DNA from 2 places in the Peptococcus simiae genome. Region 2 is predicted to be linked to the other one. Evidence: a T-box and tRNA genes for the amino acid it is inferred to sense, from the RefSeq annotation. Region 2 holds a T-box; the other holds one or more tRNA genes.

Region 1 (10,240 bases), on a different contig from region 2:
AGATTTTGTTAAAAATCCCTTTTATCCCCCGCTAGCGCAGCCGGGGCTGCCCTACTTTTGTCGTCCTATTTACCCCAGCAACACAAAAACCGCTATCTAAAGGCTTAACCCGCCCTTACACAGGGCAGGGCAGGCAGCTTCCAGATAGCGGCTTCTTGATTATTTTTCTACAGCGTCTATACCTTCATTGACTTCACAGAGGCGGTTTTCCACTTGGAGCAGGGCCTCTTCCAATTCTTCCAGGCTGGCTTGGCCAAAGTCGAAATCATGGGCCACTTCGTCTTCAACACCATCGATGAGTTCAAAGCGGTTGTCATAAGGAAGGGTTTCTTTTTCCTGCTTAGACCGACGGATGCGGTAGCAGAGGTAGGCAAGACCACTGAAGGCAGCCAAGGCAAGCCCTAAAAGCCCTAATTTGCGGCAATTCATTTTGCAGCGGGCAATGAAGGGTAATTTCTGGACCTTAGGTAAAACATCATCAGTGAGTTTATCGAGTGATGCGGAAATATCCAAGTCCTTCATCTGCTTGCGGGCTAACTTATTTAACCGCGCTGCTTCTTTTTTTCCTCGTTTTTGCAACTTTTTCATTTGTTTTACTTGTGCTTCTAAGCGATCCATAATTTCCCTACCTTTCAGTTTGTAAGAAGGCTGCCCCACAGGCGCCAAGTCCTATGTGGGTTGAGACAACTGAGCCAATTTGGAAGTAGTCCGGTGCTAAGTCAGGCACCTGGACACTAAGAGCGTCCATCAAGGCATCTGCTGCCTCTTTATTATTGTTGTAGCCAGCGGCTATTGTTACCGGTTGATCGGCATTTATCTCGGCCAGAACAGCTTCAGTTAATTCATTGATAACCCGATCCTTTTTATTGCCACGGATTTTTTTATGAACGGAGATGGTCCCATCGGCCAAAATCAGGATGGGCTTAATATTTAAAATAGACCCAACCAGGTAACCAGCTTTGCCAATGCGGCCACCCTTTTCAAGATTATCCAGGGAATCAATTAAAAAATAGATCTTCAGTTGGCCAATCGCTTCTTCTAAAAAAGCGTCACAAGCCTCTACTGAAGCACCTGCCTTAATCCGCACAGCCAGTTCTTTTACCAAAAGGCCTAAGCCAATGGTCGCTGACCGGCTATCCCAAACCCGGACATCGGCGGCAGAAAATTCCTTGCCGATTAAGCGGGCGGCATTGACCGTTCCACTTAATTCTGATGCCAGGTGGATAGAGTAAATCACTGAGCAACCGGCATCAGCCAGCTGCTGGTAAGCGGCATTAAAGAGTTCCGGCTTGGGCAGGGAGGTTTTGGGCAGTTCTTGAAGGCTGGTCAGCTGTTCATAAAAGGATTCATTGGTTAAGTCTACCCGGTCCAGGTATTGTTTATCATTAAATGTAACAGTTAAGGGAACGACGCGGATATTGTACTTGGACGTAATTTCATCAGGTAGGTCGGCGGTACTATCCGTAACGATACCTATTTTTGTCATAGGCGGTCCCTCCTCTCTATTCAGCCGAAATAATGTAGGGATAAATATCTTGTCCGCCCTGGTAGGCTTCAAAGTCTATATCTGTATATTGGTCGGATAATTTTTCAATATACCGGTTGACCTCGTCTTCAGCGACCTCCGCCCCATAATACAGGGTAATGAGCTCAACATGATTGTCAGCCATTTTTTGGATGATGGCTTCGAGGGAGCTGCCAATTTGGTCCTCGGCGGCAATGATTTTGCCTTCCAGGATGGCTAAGAAGGCATCCTTTTTGATGTCAATGCCTTCAATAGAAGTATCACGGACAGCCGTTGTAATCTCACCGCTCAAAACATTGGCCAGGGCCTCTTCCATATCAGAGGCATTGTTGTCAATATCCTGCTCAGGCAAAAATTGCATTAAGGCCGCAAGGCCTTGGGGAAGGGTCCGGGAGGGAATCACTCGGACATCGCCATCAACCAGTTTGGCCGCCTGCTCCGCCGTCATGATAATATTTTTATTGTTAGGCAACAAGATGGTATGCTCTGCGGGATGGGCCTCCATGGCATCCAGGAAGTCCTGGGTGCTGGGGTTCATGGTCTGTCCCCCATGGATGACATGGCTGGCGCCTAGGCTCTTAAAAACTTCAGCCAGGCCGTCACCGGTGGCAACGGCAATCACTACATATTCACTGGTCTCTGGCGCCTGGGCCTTGCCCTTGGCCTGTAAGGCCCGGTTTTGTTCCCGCATGTTATTGATTTTAATATCGGTCAGTTCACCGAACTGGGAGGCAAAGGAGAAGACCGCTCCCAGGTCATTGGTGTGGATGTGGACCTTGACCAGGTCATCGGTGCCGACCACCAGCATGCAGTCCCCATAGCTGGTTAGGTAGTTTTTCAAGGCCTCAATGGGGCTTTCCGGGTGACTGCCGTCTGCCAGGACCAGAAACTCGGTACAATAGGGATAGATGATTTCGTTTAAGTCAGCAAAAAAGTGCTCAAAGGTATCCTCAAAATCATCCTCTACCACCGGTTCTTTTTCCACGATAACCGGAGAGGCGGCAGGTTTGCCCTGGAGGGCTGCCAGGAAGCCTTCGAAGATAAAGAGGAGCCCCTGCCCACCGGCATCAACGACGCCAGCTTGCTTGAGGACCGGCAGCAGGTCCGGGGTCCGGTTGAGGCTGGCATAGCCGGCCTGTAAGAAAAGGGATAGGGCCTCTTCGGCGCCCATATCCGGCTGGTAGGCCCGATTCAGGGCCTCACTGGCCTCCCGGACAACGGTTAAAACGGTCCCTTCCATGGGATTAGTCACCGCCTTGTAGGCGGCGTCAGCTCCCAGAGCAAAGGCCTGGACCAGGTCACTGACCTCGACTACAGTTTTACCCCTGAGCCCTTGGGAAATACCGGAAAGGATCTGCGACAAGATGACCCCGGAATTCCCCCGGGCCCCCATAAGGGCCCCATAAGCCATCTGGGCCGCCACATCCTCCACTTGAGTCTGGTCTGCACGTTCTTTCACAAATTTATCTGCAGACCGCATAGTCATAGACATATTGGTCCCTGTATCACCATCCGGCACCGGAAATACATTGAGCCGGTCTACATTTTCTCTTTTTTGTTCCAGCCAGTTTGCGGCGGAAGCTATCATTTCTATAAATTGATCGCCATTGATGGGCTTGTTGCTTGACATATTTGCCTCCTGAATCATCTGCTCCTTGAAAGGCATCTCATGAGCAGCGTTCTTGTAAACAATCATACTAAACTATAGCATAAAAAAGAACCCCTTGTCTATGCTGCCCCGCCCATCAACAGCCGGGTTATCCCCTAAAAATATTCATTGATGTAGGCCAGCGGACGACTGGGAAAGAGGGCGCCAAAGGCTGCAAAGGCCTCTGCATCCTTGATGTCACAGCCTTGTTTAAGCCGGCGCCGGTGGCCAAAAACCAAGTCGGACAAGGTTTCGGGCGTAACGGAAAAGTCCACCTCAGCCTGGTCAATGGGCTCGACCCGGTCGCCCTCCCAGCGCCAAAGGGAGATCCGCTTTAAGTGGCTATCCTTATAGGCAAAGGTCAGAGGGACTTCCGGCTCCTTTGAGGCAAAAAACGGCAGGCTGGCCGGGGATAAAAACCGCCACATCATAAAGGGTTCATAAGTAATATAATCCTTAGCCCCTGCCGGCTGGTCGATGACTGGCTCATCCAAGGGGGCCGACCAGGTGACCGTGCCCAGCTGGGACCGGTGGCCAGTCACATAGTGGTAAAGACCGGCCCTGGCCTGGTCTGACAGGTAGGCCATTTCCCGGATATAGAAGGTTTTTTCTTGCAGGCTATAGAGGAGGTAGCCCACCGGCTGGCCTTGGGCATAGGCCATGACCCCATAGCCCCCTTCTGCAGCTAAGTCATCTAAGAGGGCCTGCCAGCGCCGGCTATCCCTTTGGACGTAGAAGGCATAGTAGCGACCCTGCCAGGTGCTATAAACCCGGTCCAGGTCAGTGACTGGTGCTGCCTTTAAGGAAAACCGTTTAAAGGTCAGCTCTGCCTTCTGGCTATAGGCATATAAATCCCCCATAGGCACACTGATTTGCCCATGGTAGTTCATATAGCGAAAACCCAGGGGGGCATAAAAATTCCCCTCAAAGGGCATGAGTAAGAGTCCAGTGTAGGGCGACCGCTTGAGGGCTTCCTGCATGAGGGCCCCTACCGCCCCCCGTCCCCGGACTTCCGGGAAGGCATTGACTCCTACGATATAGGCCGTCTTCAATGATTGCGCCTTATTTTTCAGGGTCATGTCTATACACTGGAGGGAGGCCACCACCTGCCCGGCGGGCGAAGTGGCCACCAGGGTTTCTGAAAAGCGGTGGTAGGCCCGGAAATACCAATCGGTAAAGGCCTCTCCATCATTATGAAAGGAATAGCGCCAGAGCTCTTTTAAAAGCTCCCCATCCCGGGCTTCTGCCGGCCGAATTCCCCAGTTAATCATTTTTCCACACAGCCTTGTGCTTCATTAAAAGGTAGGCCGGGTAATAGGATTCTTTTGCATGACGCAAGCCTTCAAGACCCATATCCTCTTCCCGGTTGACATATTCAATGTCCGGCCAAAAGTGGTTCAGGTAGTCTTTATTGATGGCCCCGTACAGGCCCCGATAATCGGCAAAGGCCTTCTCAATATGGATAACCACCGTATTTTCATTGACCCGCTCACCCATGGTGAGGGCCACCATCTTACCATTAATCCGGATATAGCCCCCTGAATAGGCCAGCTCATCAATAGCCATGAGGGCATCGTAAATGGCCTCCCGTTCACAGAGCAAGCTGTCAGACAGGTTTCCATTCCGGTTTTGTTCACCATACCAGTATTCTAAGAATTCCAGCGCCTCCGGGACGTCCTCCTTGGTTAATTCGGCGAATCCATAGTCCGGATATTCCCGTAAAAAGGCGTTCAGGTGGTTTCTTTTTTTGCTATACTTCCGCCCCTTGAGCTGGCGCAGGTCTTCACCATTATATATGTAGTCGGCAATGTCTCGCTCTTCTTCAAAGGTAAACTGGGCCGGCCATAGGGCTTCCATCCGTTCCTTTTCGGCATCGGTAATCCCCCGGATGACAAAGTCTTTGCCGTCATCATGGAAGGATTCCGCCAAAGTCTCTACCGCATCCTTAAAGGACGCATCATCTTCCGTGTAGCCGTAAGGGGGTAAAATCCAGCTGCTTTCCCAAGCATTCGGTTGTACGACCAGGTGTCCCTCCACAACAGCCCACCGCACTGCATAACACCGCCGCCACATGTATAAGTTGGTAAAGGTGGTATCAGAAATTTGATTTTGTGTTTGGATAAAAAAATTATCGAGGATATCTTTATCAGAGAGCTCGATTTGCTTGAAACCTAACATGCTTCTCCTCTTTTCTTCTGTGTCTTAGTCCCTATCTGTATCACCGTTTCGGCCTTTTGGCAAACAAAAAAATGCCTATTGACAGCAGGTCCCTCCTGAAAAAGGCATTGGTAAAAACAGATAAAATGAAAAGCGGACTTCCGTCTCAACGAAAGTCCGCAAACTGAATGGGCGGTAATGGACTCGAACCATCGACCCCCTGCATGTCAAGCAGATACTCTAACCAACTGAGCTAACCGCCCGTACCAATCAGCATCTATTATTATATGGATTTACCAACCGTCTGTCAAGGTTTTACTTTCATTTTATAAATTTTTTCCTAAATTTTTAGGCCTAAAAGGAAAATACCGCCGCCCAAGCGGGCGACGGTAGAATAGCTTTATTGGATGTAGCCCTTGGCAACCAGCTCACGGCGGAGGTCAGCCAGGGCTGTAAAGGTCGGCAGAATGTGCACCTTTTCTGTTGGCAGTTGGGCCAAGGCCCGGCACAAGGCTTCATCACTGTCGCAAAGCTTCAGGTCTGCAGCCTTAGCACCTGCCCGGCTGAGCCGGTCTTGCAAAACGTCTGTCCGGCGGCCACCAAGGAGGATGGGCCGGTGGTCCGTTAACTGGAGCAGGCTTTCAAAGTCCGCTTCATTAACCCAGCTGGTGTCCACCCCGTCTGCCGGTAGGTCATTGAGCAGGATGGCCAGGGAAAAGGGATCCTTTTCCAGGGCCAGGAGCTGGACAATCTGGTTAAAGCCAACCGGGTTTTTGATCAGGTGGAGGGTCCCCTCCTTACCTTCAATATGGGCCACTTCCTGGCGACCGCTTAGGGGCACCACTTGGCGCAGGCCGGCGACAATGTCTTGGGCCTTAACCCCTAAATGACTGGCAGCGGCAAAGGCGGCCAGGGCATTATACAAGTTGTAAAAGCCCCCGGTATTGAGTTCAACCGTCGTCCCATTCACCACCCCAACAGCCCGGTGGGTGGTGACAGACGTCACATCCTCCAGGGTAAAATCCAGCTGGGGCCGGCTAAAGGCACAAGCCTCGCAGTGGTAATGCCCCAGGTTCCCATAGGTTCTTTCCGAATAGCTGAGCTTGGCCCCACAGGAAGGGCAGGTGTCATCTTCTTTTTCCGTACTGGGCTGGGGTAGGTCTTTGGCCAAGGTTGACCCATAATACCGGACCGGGTTATTGACCTTCAGCTGGGCAAAGGCCGGTAAATCCCCATTGGCAATGATGGTCGCTGTTGGTGCCAACCGGGCCCCCCGGCGTAAGTGGTCGAGGACCCCTTCAGTAGACCCATAGCGGTCAGCCTGGTCGCGGAAGATGTTGGTAAAAACGATTACTTCCGGCTGGACCGCTTCCGTAACATAGGGCAGGGTGGCTTCATCGACTTCCAAAACAGCAATCGGTTGTTCATTCTTTTTCAAGGTTAAAAAAGTAGAGGTAATCCCCTGGAGCATGTTGGCCCCACTGGCATTGGTTAAAACTTTAGGATACTTCTGTTCCAAGGCTTTAACCAACAGAGCTGTGGTCATCGTTTTACCATTAGTTCCGGTCACCACGACGGACCGGCAACCGGCGGCCAGGTCAGCCAACAGATTGGGCTCAATCGTTTGGGCAACCTTACCGGGCAGACTGCTGCCGTCCCGGCCGGCCATGGTTAAGACCTGCTTGGTCATTTGTCCACTTAATTTTGCTAAACTACTTCTTACTTTCATTGTCTTCCCCCTCGGCAAGTTGAGCTGTAATGGCTTGTCGACAGGCATCAGCGATTAGCTTGGTGTCATTACTTGCCATCAGCTCGTCTGAAATGGCCGGCAGAAAGGTAAGCCGCACCGTGCCCGGGGTAAAGGTCTTGATATCCCTAGGCATAATGCGCCAGCTGCCGTCCATTGCAAATGGTACCACAGGAGCGCCAGATTTGGTAGCAATTTTTAAGCTCCCGGCCTTAAAATCTCCAACTTTCCCCTGGTAGCTCCGGGTGCCTTCAGGGAAAACGACCAGGAGGTGGGCCGCTTTCTTGAGCATTTTTACCGCATTTAGAATGGCCTCAAGGCTTTTGCGGGATTCGCCCCGGGGGATGAAGATGGAGCCAATGCCGGCCGTCCAGCGACCAAAAATAGGGACCTCCCCCAGCTCTTGCTTGGCCAGAAAGCCCACTGGCCGGTTGACACTGGCCAGGACAATCGGAATGTCAAAAAAGCTTTGGTGGTTCCCAATTAAGACCACCGACCCCTCGTCAGGGATATGCTCCAAGCCCTCTACCTCTACCCGACAACCGGCCAGGCGGCAAATTTGGCCTGCAAAAGGCTGGGCCACACCATGAATCCGCTCCATGGCTTCCGAGAACTGGCCCTCTCTCTGTTTTTCAACAGCACGCAATAAGGGCCAGCGGGTGACCAGCACCAGCAAGGCCCAGGTATAGACAATAATCGCACGTAGATACCGCATGCGCTTAACCCTTAAACTTATCCCGCAGGCCAACTGTCAGGTTAAAGACAGGGGCCTCCGGCGTATGGTACTTCCGGTCGGCGCAATAGTAGCCCTTGCGCATAAATTGATAGGCCTGCCCAATGGGGGCTTCCGCCAGCCGGGGTTCGCACTTGCAACCCTTCAGGACTTCCAGGGAATCCTTGTTAAAGCGGTCCAGGATATCCGCGTCGGCGGCCTGGTCGGGGTCCATCAGGTCATCCAGCAGGTGGACTTCGGCATCAACGGCATGAGTGGCTTCTACCCAGTGCAGGGTCCCTTTGACCTTCCGGTCTGCATCGGGCATCCCGCTCTTGGTCATGGGGTCATAGCTGCAGAGGACTTCTGTAATTTCGCCGGTTTCCGGGTCTTTGACATAGTCCTCGCACTTGATGATATAGCCATACATCAACCGCACTTCTCCACCCGGTTTGAGCCGGTGGTACTTGCGGTTGGCCTCTTCGCGAAAGTCTTCCTGTTCAATATAGAGGTGCTTACCGAAGGGGATTTGATAGGTGCCCATGCTTTCGTCGTTAGGGTTCACGACCCCCTCTACCCATTCAATTTGATCTTCCGGGTAATTGGTCAGGGTGAGTTTCAAGGGATTTAAAACTGCCATGGCCCGGGGAGCCACCCGGTTTAAGTCTTCCCGCAGGCAGAAGGTCAGGTAGTTTTGCTCCACAATGCTGTTGGTTTTGGCCACACCAATCCGTTGGCAAAATTCTTTGAGGGCTGCCGGCGTATAACCCCGACGGCGGAGCCCGCTAATGGTCGGCAACCGGGGGTCATCCCAGCCATCAACCAACTGGGCGTCAACAAGGGCTTTCAAGCGACGCTTAGAGGTCATAGTGTTTTCAATTTCCAAGCGGGCAAATTCAATTTGCTGGGGTTTGCTCTTCAAGTGGGGGCTATCGGCCAGGTGGTCAATAAACCAGTTATATAAGGGCCGGTGGTCTTCAAATTCCAGCGTGCAAAGGGAATGGGTAATCCCTTCTATGGCGTCTTCCAGGGGGTGGGCATAATCATACATGGGGTAAATGCACCACTTGTCCCCGGTCCGATGGTGGCTGGCATGTAGAATCCGATAAATGGCCGGGTCCCGCATATTCATATTGGGAGAGGCCATATCGATCTTAGCCCGAAGGACCTTTTCCCCATCGGCAAAGGCCCCGTCCCGCATTTGCCGGAAAAGGCTAAGGTTTTCCTCGACAGACCGGTCTCTATAAGGGCTTTCAACCCCGGGCTCCGTCAAGGTACCCCGGTGCTTGTGCATCTCCTCTGCTGTTTGGTCATCGACATAGGCCAGGCCCTTTTCAATCAGGGATTCGGCCATGTCATAAAAGGCGTCAAAGTAGTCAGATGCAAACCGCACCTCACCATCCCAAACGGCCCCTAGCCAGGCCACGTCCCGCTGGATGCTTTCGACGTACTCATCCTCTTCCTTAATCGGGTTGGTATCGTCAAAGCGCAAAAAGCAGGTGCCGTCATATTTTTTAGCCAGGCCAAAGTTTAAGAAGATGGACTTGGCATGTCCAATATGAAGATAGCCATTGGGCTCCGGTGGAAAGCGGGTAGCAATAGCGTCCATCCCCGCTTCAAGGTCTGCGTCTATAATTTGTTCAATAAAATTCTTTGTGATGATCTGCTCTTCCATCTTGCACCTCTGTATGAAAAAATTACCGGTCGCCTTTAAACCAGGCCAAAAGCCGGCCTATAAATGTGTCCTGATGGCCACTGGCCGTATTTTTGCTGGTCGGCGGTTGGTATTGATTTGTCCTTTGTTTGAAGTAGGCATACTGCTCGTACTGGGAGTCAATGGCCCGTTCGTTTTGTCCCGGATAGAGCCGCTTGTAGCTGCCATCCGGTAGGGCCACCCGGGCTAAGACATTGTCTTCCGCTAAGATACTTAAGATATCCATTATAATCTTGCGGACATTCGGGTCGAGAATTTGCACCGCAACTTCCACCCGGTATAGGAGGTTCCTGGTCATCCAGTCGGCTGACCCGATAAAGATTTTCTCCCGGTCCCCATAGCCAAAAATATAAATCCGCGGGTGTTCCAGAAAGCGGCCAACCATACTCTTGACCTTGATGTTTTCCGTATAGCCTTCCACCCCGGCCCGCAGGCAGCAAATCCCCCGGACATAGAGGGTAATGTCTACCCCGGCCTGGGAAGCCCGGACCAGGGCCTCAATCATATCTTTATGGGAAAGGCCGTTTAGTTTTAAGATAATCCGAGCCGGCTTACCTGCTTGCGCGGCTGCAATTTCTTCATCAATAAAGTCTAAGAACCGGCTCTTCATTTGGAGCGGAGCCACCAGGAGGTACTGGCTAGAATCGACAAAGGCCCCCATTTGCAGGGTTTGGAAGACCCGGCTGACCTCTTCACCAATTTTTTGGTTCTGGGTGATGAGAGAAAAATCCGTATAC
Region 2 (10,240 bases):
GTCAACAGCATTGACTTTTTCCAAGCTGTCATCATAGTCCGGGGTCCAGAAGGAGAGTAAGAGCGGCTTGTCAGAGTTCATGATGTTTTCTTGAATATCTTTTTGCTCTTCAATGAACCGTTCAGCAGCGGTAGCAGCAGTAGCCCCATCACCGACAGCGGTTGCAATTTGCCGTAAATATTTGTCACGGACGTCACCGACAGCGTAAATCCCTTCTAGGTTAGTTTCCATCAGGTCGGTGGTCGGAATGTAGCCCCGGGAGCTGGTTTCAAGGCCGGTCCCTTCCAGGAAGGCCGTTTGCGGCACCAGGCCAACAAAGAAAAATACCCCTTGGCAAGCCAGGTCATTGATTTCACCAGTTTTAACATTTTTTACCTTAACGCCTTCAACACTGTCTTCACCATAAATGGCATCTAAAACAGAGTTCCATACGAAGTTCATTTTGGGGTGCTTAAAGGCCCGTTCAGCAGCTTGCTTGTTGCAGTCTAAGATACCTTCTTCGTGTAAAACGATAACGGTGATCTTTTCAGCAAACTTAGCGATGAACATACCTTCTTCAATGGCTTGGTCGCCGCTGCCGACAACAACAACGTGTTGGTCTTGGAAGAATTCAGCGTCACAGGTGGCGCAATAAGCAACGCCGTCACCGGTGAATTCTTTTTCACCGGGAATACCTAAAACGCGGGCTTCAGTCCCGGTTGCAATAATCACGGCTGGTGCTGTGTACTTATTTTTACGGGTTGTGAGGACCTTCATGTCATCACTAAAGTCAACGGTTTTAATGGTTTCTTTCGTAATGGTGCAGCCGAATTTTTCAGCATGGTCACGCATGATACCAGTGAGTTCAGGACCAGTGGTATCCGGGAAACCGGGATAGTTAACGATTTCGCGGGTGGTAAAGGCCCGGCCGCCAACGCTACCTTTTTCAATAATCAAGGTATTCATTTTTGCCCGGCCACCATAAATACCGGCTGCTAAACCAGCAGGACCGCCACCTAAGATGATTAAGTCATAATTTTTTTCTTCTAAGGGTTTTCTTGCCATTAAGCCTTCCTCCAAATTTAAAAATTTAAAAGATATAAAAAATATATGGATTATATTAACACTACTATTATAGCAGATAATTTTCTGAAAGCTAGCCATTACCCGACCTTACTAGTCGGTTTATTTATTGGATCAATCTATTTTTTTTATTGACTGGCACTGACCAGGGGGACCACCCGGATATGGTCACAAATTTCCTGGGGGACTTCCAGCTGGCCGGTGCCGATTTGGATAAGAGAGGCGACGGCCCGCTTCAAGACCACAACAGTCATCCCAACATGGGCGCCAATCTGCTCGAAAATTCCTTCGTTATCAATGGCAACAATTTCCCCTAGGGTCCCTTCCTGCAGTTCGGATAGGGTACAGGTCTTATTGGTCTTTAAGGTCATCTCGATTACGCTCCTCTTCATATACTGATGTAGCCATCCGGTAGAGCTCAGTTATTTTATCCGCTTGGATGATTTCCTTGATTACCCGAACGGTAATGGGCTCACCTGGGCCTATAATGGCCTGGCCTTCCTTATTATTAATCGACTGGGAAACGGTTTGGCCGCCCAGATCCTGCATAACCACCTCAACGTCCCGTTCATGCCGGTCCCGAGAGGTTTTTTCCATGACCTTGTCAAAGAGATCGCCCAACTGGCTGTTAATCTTACTGGTCACCCGGTTGAAGTCATTGATCATTTCATCGGTATTGGCATTTTTGACCCGGTCGCTTATTTTCCCACCGAGGTCATTTAACTGTTCACCTAAGCGGTTAAGAATTTCTTCTGACTTTTGCCCGCCAGCCCCTTCCTTGCTACCTTGGCCCAGCTTAAGGGCTTCCTGGTATAGGGCCGTATCTGCAGGGAGGAGGTCCATTTGCTCAGTATCGCCGGCAACGATTAGGGCATCCGTACCCAGCCGGCAGTCTTCCCGCATGGCAAGGGCCACCGGTTGCCCGGGTGCTTGTTCCAGCCGGCCACCGGTAACAAGGAGTTCTACGAGCTTGCCTTCTCCATCAATAGCGGCATCGATAATCTTTGCCAGTAAAATCCCCTTTTCATTAATAATGGGCAGGCCAATGAGGTCATGGCCCGCCAAGGCCCCTTCCTCTGCGATGTCATCAATAACAACCACGTCACCGGCATAGGCCTTTATCCCCGCCTGGGGAATAAAGCCCTGGTTGGATAAGGCCAGGCCAGTTAATGAAGGCTTGGCTTCATGGAATAACCAGCGGGACCGTCCATTTAACAGACGACCGGACCGAATATCAATGATATCTTTAGCCATTAGGGATAGAATACTATATTTTTTTGAAGGCATATTAGACCCCTCCTAGGATGCTTTTTTCCGGGCCGTCCTAGCTTCAACCACTTGGCAAATCCGAATGGATACCTCATAGAGGACCAGCATGGGCAAGGCCAAGAGCAGTTGACTGACCACATCCGGTGGTGTGAGGACAGCTGCCAAAAAGAGGATAATAATCACTACATACCGCCGCCATTTCTTGAGAGACTGAGCCTTGACCAGGCCGGCTTTAGCTAAAAGCCAGGCCAGCAAGGGCATCTCAAAAATCAGGCCAAAGGGCAGTAAAAAGCGGCCGACAAAGTCCAGGTAGTAGTTTGCTGTGATTTGGGGTTCAAAATTGCCCCCAAACTGGTAAAGCAAAATACCAAGTGCCGGCTTCAATACCAATATATACCCGAAAGCAAGGCCGGCTAAAAATAAGAGGGTGCCCACCAGGCTGGCTGTCAACACCAAAACCCGTTCATTTTTATAAAGGGCCGGCAGGATAAAAGAAAAAACCTGCCAAACAACAACCGGACTGGCCAGGACAAGCCCTGCCATGAGACTGACTTTAAAGTAGGCGATAAAGCCTTCAGAGACACCGATAAAAATCAGCTTCTGTCCCTCGGCCTGAATGGGTGCTGTCAGCCAGCCCATTAAGAGCTCCCGCCACAAGCCAAAGCAGAGTAAGCTGGTTAAGCCAACAGCTATGACGCTCACCAGAATAACACGGCGCAAGGCTTTAAAGTGCGCGGATAGCGGTAATTCCTTATCGGCCATTGGCTCCCTCACTTCCTTTACTGGTCCTTATCCTTTTTCTGTGTATCCGGCTCCTTGATAAGGTCCCGAATAAAGTCATGGCTGGCCTCTTGGCCGCGACGGACAGCGTCCATATCGCCCTTGATTTCATCCGGGTCCAGGCCATCCGTTAAATCATTTTTCAAATCATCGGTGACGCCATTGATGGTTTGGCGGAACTCCCTGACAACCCGGCCAAATTGGCGGGCCGTTTGTGGCGCCTTATCCGGCCCTAGGACCAGGACAGCTGCCAGCAAAATAAGGATTAATTCACCGAAACCGATTGCCCCAGAGATCATTTGCTTTCGTCCTTATGGTCTTGATCCTTGTCTTCCTCTGTACCGTCATGCTTACCATCTTGGGAAACTTCTTCTTTAAACTCCCGGACGGATTGCCCTAAAGACTTGCCTACACCCGACAGGCGCGACCCGCCAAAGACCACTAAGGCGACAACAATGACCAGGAGCAGTTCCATACTACTAATCATACCGGTTATCATTTTTTCACCTCACCTAAAAGTAGCAGCCTGGGCACACCTGCTCAGGTGTGCCGCTGCCAAGTTATTTTATCATATCACGAGACCGCTACTGCAACAAGATTATAAATTTCTCAGCATATCCAGCCGGTCTTCAACAGTTGTCAATTCACCCTTGTAGGTGGTCAGTTTTTCCCGTTCCTGGTCGACCACTTCAGCCGGGGCCTTGGTCACAAAGCCCTGGTTGTTTAGTTTTCCTTCCAGGCGCTTGATTTCTCCCTGGAGGCGTTTCTCTTCTTTTTCCATCCGGGCAATTTCCGTTTCCAGGTTCAGCAGCTCTTTAATGGGCAGTAAAATCTGGACAGACCCGGTCACTGCACTGACAGCCTGTTCGGTCAAGTCATTGTCTGCCCCGACCTTCACATCAGAGGCAAAGGCTAAAAGCTGGAAGGCTTCCTGCTGGTCTTCGAATAACTCCCGAAGGCCTGGGTCAGTAATGACCAGGTGGATGGGAGCCCGTTTACCGGTCGGTACATTCATATCATGGCGGAGGCCACGGACCGCCTTAACGGCATCCATCACCAGGGTCATGTCAGCTTCTGCCTGATCATCAAGCCAGGTCTCGATTTGAGGCCAGTCGGCAATCATGATACTTTCCCCCTCATGGGGCAACTGTTGCCAGATTTCTTCTGTGATAAAGGGCATAATCGGGTGCAGGAGTAGGAGGGCTTCTCTTAAGACAATCGCCGATGCCTGCTGGGCCTCCACTTGGGCCTCGAGGCCGTGTTTCCCATATAGACGGGGCTTGGCCAACTCAATATACCAGTCACAGAATTCATCCCAGATGAAGTCTGTAATCGCCCGGGTGGCTTCACCCAGTTCATAGTGGTCCAGGGATTCAGACACATGGACAGCGACCTTGGCCAGACGAGTCGCAATCCAGCGGTCATACAGGTGACGGGGCTGGAAGTCACCCTTGAGGACGGACTGGTCTTCCGGCTGGTTCATCAGAACAAAACGGGCAGCATTCCAAAGTTTATTGGTAAAGTTCCGGGAGGCTTCGATTTTTTCCTGGCGGTAACGGGTGTCGTTACCCGGCGTTGTCCCGGTAACCAGGGTCATCCGTAAGGCATCTGCCCCATAACGTTCGATTTCTTCCAGGGGATCAATGCCATTGCCCAGAGACTTACTCATTTTCCGCCCTTGGTCATCCAAGACCAGGCCATGGATTAGGACATCATCAAAGGGTTTCTGGCCAGTCAGTTCGTAGGCATCGAAAATCATCCGGGCCACCCAGAAGAAGATGATATCCCTACCGGTCACGAGGACACTGGTCGGATAGAACATGTCCAGGTCTGCGGTCTTCTCAGGCCAGCCTAAGACTTCGAAGGGCCATAAGCCTGAGCTAAACCAGGTATCCAGAACGTCCTCATCCTGGTGGAGCTTTTTAGACCCGCAGGTCGGGCAGGTATCAGGGTCATGGGCTTCACAAATAATATGCCCACATTCCTGGCAGGTCCAGACAGGAATCCGGTGCCCCCACCACAGTTGACGGGAGATGCACCAGTCCCGAATATTTTCCAGCCAGCTGGTATAAATTTTAGTGAACCGCTCCGGTACAAATTTAATGTCCCCATTGTAGGCCGCTTCCAGGGCCGGCTTCACCAATTTTTCCATGGCCACGAACCACTGTTTACTGACCCGGGGTTCAATGGCTGTATGGCAGCGATAGCAGTGGCCGACAGCGTTATCGTAGTCTTCCACCTTATGCAGGTACTTAGTCCCTTCCAGGTCCTGGATGATTTTTTTCCGGCAGTCAAACCGGTCCAGCCCTGCATAGGCCCCGGCCTTGTCAGTCATATAGCCTTTTGCGTCGATGACTTCGCAGAAAGGCAGGTTATGCCGTTGGCCAACAGCAAAGTCATTGACGTCATGGGAGGGGGTAATCTTTAGGGCCCCGGTCCCAAATTCTTTATCCACATAGTCATCGGCAATAATAGGAATGGCCCGGTCAGCCAGGGGAATCAGGACTTCCTGACCGATGAGCTGGCTAAAGCGGTCATCTTCGGGGTGAACGGCAATGGCTACGTCCCCAAAGATAGTCTCCGGCCGGGTCGTCGCAATGGTCACATGCTGGCTGCCGTCAGCGGTGTAATAATTCAAATAGTAGAGCTGGCCATGGTGGTCTTCGTGCTCCACTTCAATATCGGAAATCGTCGTTTCACAGTGAGGGCACCAGTTGACAATATAGTCCCCCTGGTAAATGAGTCCCTTATGGTAGAGGTCTGCAAAAGACTTGCGGACCGCATGGGTGCAGACATCATCCATGGTGAAGCGTTCCATGCTCCAGTCACAGGAGGAGCCCAGCTTCCGGATTTGCCGGGTGATGGCTTCACCATATTCATTTTTCCACTGCCAGCAGCGGTCAATGAAGGCCTCCCGGCCGATTTCATCCTTGCTGGAGCCTTCTTCCCGGAGTAGGCCTTCTACCTTGGCCTGGGTCGCAATACCGGCATGGTCTGTGCCCGGGACCCAGAGGGTGTTGTCCCCCTTGAGTCTATGATAACGGATTAAAATATCCTGCATGGTGTTATCCATGGCATGGCCCATGTGCAGCCGGCCGGTGACATTCGGCGGCGGCATAACGATGGTAAAGGGCGTCCTTTCTTCATCGCGGCTTGGTTTAAAATAACCGGCTTTTTCCCAAATATCATACCATTTTTCTTCAATAGCTGACGGATCATACGCTTTAGCGAGTTCTCTTGCCATAAATATCCCCTTTCATGTAAAAAAAGACAGCCATCCTAAAAGGACGACTGTCTGCGTGGTACCACCTTTTTTCGATCCGAAGATCCTCTATGTCGATAACGAGACAAACCGGAACTGTTCCCACAGTCCACCTCAAAAGCGACCTTCGAGCAGCTTTTCTTCCGGTACTTCCAGCACTTGCACCGGTCTCTGGTAAGTCAGTCCTGCCCTACTCCTCTTTTTCATCGGCATTCATTTTATTTTATAAAGTGTAACCGATTCCCGGTCATTGGTCAATAGCGCTTTAGCTGGTTGCCGATCCGGGCATATAGGATGCCTGCCACGGTCGTCACCAGGGCCCCCTTAACCAGGTTAAAGGGCAAAACACAAAGGACAATGAGGCCCTTCAGGTCAACGATATGCCCATTGAGGGCTGCACCGGCCTGGATATAGACCTCCAAGGGAACTTGGAGCAACTTGGCATACAGGGGCAGAAGCAGGAAGTAGTTCAACAATCCTGCTGCCAGCATAAGGAGCAGAACCCCAACCACCGACCCAACGACCAAACGTTTTTTTGACGGCTGGCCTTGCATCAACAAGACCGGCGGCAGGACCAGAACGCAACCTGTCAAGAAATTGGCCAGCTCACCAACGCCTGCAGTATAACTGCCTTTAATGAAAAAGATGATGAGGATTTTTAAGAGCTCAACACAAACAGCTGCCAGTGGTCCCATCATAAAGCCGGCAACCAGGACCGGCACTTCACTGAAGTCCATCCGGTAAAAATCAGGTGCCAAAAAGGGCAAGGGAAATTCAAAATACATGAGCACACTTGCGATGGAGGCCATAAGGGCCATCCGCACCAAGTTTTTCGTTGTGAAAAGCTGTGTTTTTTTCATATTTACGCTCTCAGCTATTTTTTAGAAGCGTTTACGCTTGCTGGCCATGGAGAAGTCATACCACATGGGGGCCGCAATCCCGATGGAAGAATAAGCCCCGGATGCAATACCGATAATCATGGCCAAGACAAAGTAGCGGGTCGTATCCCCACCAAATAAGAAGACTGCGATTAAGGGCAGCAGGGTACTGATGGAGGTCACCAGTGACCGGCGCAAGGTGGCGCTGATACTGTCATTGACCACATGGGCCAGGTCCTGCCTTTTGACCCGACCGAGATTTTCCCGAATCCGGTCAAAGATAACGATGGTATCGTTAATGGAATAACCGAAGATGGTCAAGATAGCCGCGACAAAGGTAACGTTCACTTCCCATTGGAAGATGGAGAAGAGCCCGATAGTAATAAACACGTCGTGGAAGAGGGAAATAATCCCGGTAATGGCAAACCGCCATTCGAAGCGGACGGTGATATAGGCAATCATGAGCACCATGGCAATAAAGAGTGCAATCAACCCCTTTTGCAGGATTTCCTGGCCAATGGTAGGGCCTACAGCTGTTGCCTGCAGAACTTCGGTTTTGCCGAGTTGGTCGCTGATGGTTTTGACGTATTCATTTTGCTTGTCCTGTTGCATGAACTGGGTCTTGATTTGGAAAGTCCCGTCTGCCAATTCTTGAATCTGATCGCCGCCATGGCCGGTCTTTTCTAAGGCTTGGCGAACATCGGCAATCTTAACCTGCTTATCGACACTGATGTGCAGGTTGGTACCGCCGGTGAAGTCAATCCCAAAATTCATCCCTTGAATCAGGACCGATGCCAGGCTCGCAATCATTAAAATAATGGAGAGGGCATAAAATATTTTACGTTTTTCAACGAATGTGAAATAAAACTTTTTCATTATCTCCCCTCCTCCTTAGCGATGCGTTTAACGCCATAAAATTCAGGCCCCTTAACTACGCCACTAGAGATGAGGTGGTTCAAAATAAAGCGGGTGAAAGTGATGGCTGTAAACAAGCTGATAACAATCCCAATGCAGAGCGTAATAGCAAAGCCACGAATTTCCCCGGTGCCTAAAACAATCAAAACAACCCCGGCAATTAATGTTGTTACATTTGAGTCAATAACGGTTCTGAAGGCTTTTTCAAAACCTGCTTTCGTTGCCACCCGGACCGTTTTGCCTTGCCGTAACTCTTCCTTGATCCGCTCATAGATGAGCACGTTCGCATCGACTGCCATCCCAACAGATAAAAGGAAGGCTGCGATGACCTGTAAGGTAATCGTAGACCGAATCAAAATCAGCGTGCCGGCAAGTAAGAGGGCATACAGCACTAAGGATAAGCAGGCAATGACCCCGGGTCGGATATAGAGGACCAGGATTAAGAGGGCTAATAAAATACTCCCAATAATTGCAGCCTTAATACTCTTTTGAATGGCGTCAGGCCCCAGTTGCGCCCCGACAGTATTTTGTTCAACGACTTCCAGCTTAACGGGCAGGGCCCCTGCATTTAAAAGCATGGCTAAGTTAGAAGCGTCGTTTAAGCTTTCGAAGCCACCACTAATACTGGCTTCACCATTGGTAATCGGTTCTTGGATGAAAGGTGATGAGATTGGCTGACCATCGAGTTCAATCCGGATAACCCGTTGAGGGTCTCTCCCGGTCGGGAACTTAGCTACCAGGTCAGAGGTGGCCTTGGCAAAGGCATCTGCCCCATCTTTCTTGAATTTCAGGCTGACGCCAAACTGGTCGCCGGCCTGGATGGCCTTGTCATTGGTAATGGCCGATGCATTCTTTAGCTGTGACCCGTTTAAGACCACTTCACCGGTATCGGCCCGAACAAATTCCAATTTAGCAGTGGTGCCAATGAGTTCAATGGCCTTTTCCGTATCTTCGATCCCGGGTAGCTCAACAGCGATGCGGTTGGTCCCTTCGCGTCTGATTTCCGGTTCAGTTACCCCTAAACCGTTAACCCGGTTGGAAATAACCCCCATTGCATCCTGCATTTCTTCATCTGTGGTGCCCTTAGGTGCCTCCAACCGTATCTGGACGCCTCCTTGTAAGTCAAGCCCTAAGTTGGCATGACTCTTGTACACCGGTAACAGAACCACAATCGCTACTGCCAAAAGAACTACAACAGCAGCGACGATGGCTAAACCTCGCCGTTTCAAAAAAATCCCTCCCAAATTATATTATAGACAAAGGTCATTATAGACCTGAAAGCTTGAGTTGGCAAGCCTTTGCCCCCTCCAGCTTTTACTTAAATGATAAAAAAGACGCGAAACCTCAGGTTTTGCGTCTTTTATGCTAGACAGCCTCATTTGATTATTTTTCGTCATCTGCCTCAACGTCGTCAGCAACCTTTTCTTCTTCAATGGCTTCAAACGTTTCCGCATCAACAACAACGGTGTCTGCGCCATTTTTCTCTAAAACGGTGCTGATGGCCTGACGGGTTAATTCAACGGTTAGCCCTTCAGCAATTTCAACATAAGCATATTCATCGGTCAGGGCACGAATATAGCCGGTAATCCCACCAGCAGTAACGACATGGTCGCCGACAGTTAAGTTGGCCAGCATATCATTCCGCAGTTTCATCTGTTTCTTTTGGGGCCGCATGACGAAAAAGTACAAGAGCCCAAACATAGCCACCAGCCAAATCAGGGTGATGCTGCCGCCGGCAGCGTTTGTTGCAAAAATTGTCATAGTCTCCTCCTAAACCTTCATTTCATCACTAAACACTATATTGATCAAAGAAGCGCGCCCGAAAAGCCTGGTAGCGGTCATCTCGTAGGGCCTCTCTTAGATCCTCCATCAATTGGTTGAGATAATAGATATTATGTACAGACAAGAGCCGGATACCAAAGACTTCCTTTGCCTGGACGAGGTGACGGATATAAGCCCGGGAATAATGCTGGCAAGCGTAGCACTGACAGCCTTCCTGTAGGGGGCTAAAGTCGTCTTCATTTTTCGCATTCCGGATATTTTCTCGACCAAAGGGGGTCCAGAATGCCCCGTG

What was found. The T-box of region 2 lies ahead of ACKQTC_RS01780 (valine--tRNA ligase). A T-box ahead of a tRNA ligase gene usually reads a tRNA of that ligase, here a tRNA-Val.
Region 1: it has a tRNA-Val gene. The T-box ahead of ACKQTC_RS01780 (valine--tRNA ligase) is inferred to sense a tRNA for this amino acid. The anticodon was not compared.

The regions. Positions count from the first base shown of each region.
Region 1 covers NZ_JBJUVG010000014.1:12,372-22,611, reverse strand. The annotation lists gene ACKQTC_RS08190 (hypothetical protein) at 160-618, opposite strand; gene ACKQTC_RS08185 (DegV family protein) at 626-1,486, opposite strand; gene ACKQTC_RS08180 (DAK2 domain-containing protein) at 1,503-3,155, opposite strand; gene ACKQTC_RS08175 (GNAT family N-acetyltransferase) at 3,290-4,444, opposite strand; gene ACKQTC_RS08170 (DUF2156 domain-containing protein) at 4,437-5,351, opposite strand; tRNA gene ACKQTC_RS08165 (tRNA-Val) at 5,520-5,593, opposite strand; gene ACKQTC_RS08160 (MurT ligase domain-containing protein) at 5,731-7,059, opposite strand; gene ACKQTC_RS08155 (lysophospholipid acyltransferase family protein) at 7,043-7,792, opposite strand; gene ACKQTC_RS08150 (glutamine--tRNA ligase/YqeY domain fusion protein) at 7,797-9,464, opposite strand; gene ppk1 (polyphosphate kinase 1) at 9,487-10,240, opposite strand, start outside.
Region 2 covers NZ_JBJUVG010000002.1:66,622-76,861, reverse strand. The annotation lists gene trxB (thioredoxin-disulfide reductase) at 1-1,044, opposite strand, end outside; gene ACKQTC_RS01805 (FeoA family protein) at 1,191-1,433, opposite strand; gene ACKQTC_RS01800 (PRC-barrel domain-containing protein) at 1,414-2,349, opposite strand; gene tatC (twin-arginine translocase subunit TatC) at 2,362-3,093, opposite strand; gene ACKQTC_RS01790 (twin-arginine translocase TatA/TatE family subunit) at 3,111-3,410, opposite strand; gene ACKQTC_RS01785 (twin-arginine translocase TatA/TatE family subunit) at 3,407-3,598, opposite strand; gene ACKQTC_RS01780 (valine--tRNA ligase) at 3,710-6,355, opposite strand; T-box leader at 6,392-6,589, opposite strand; gene ACKQTC_RS01775 (ECF transporter S component) at 6,628-7,233, opposite strand; gene secF (protein translocase subunit SecF) at 7,255-8,127, opposite strand; gene secD (protein translocase subunit SecD) at 8,127-9,395, opposite strand; gene yajC (preprotein translocase subunit YajC) at 9,550-9,927, opposite strand; gene tgt (tRNA guanosine(34) transglycosylase Tgt) at 9,956-10,240, opposite strand, start outside.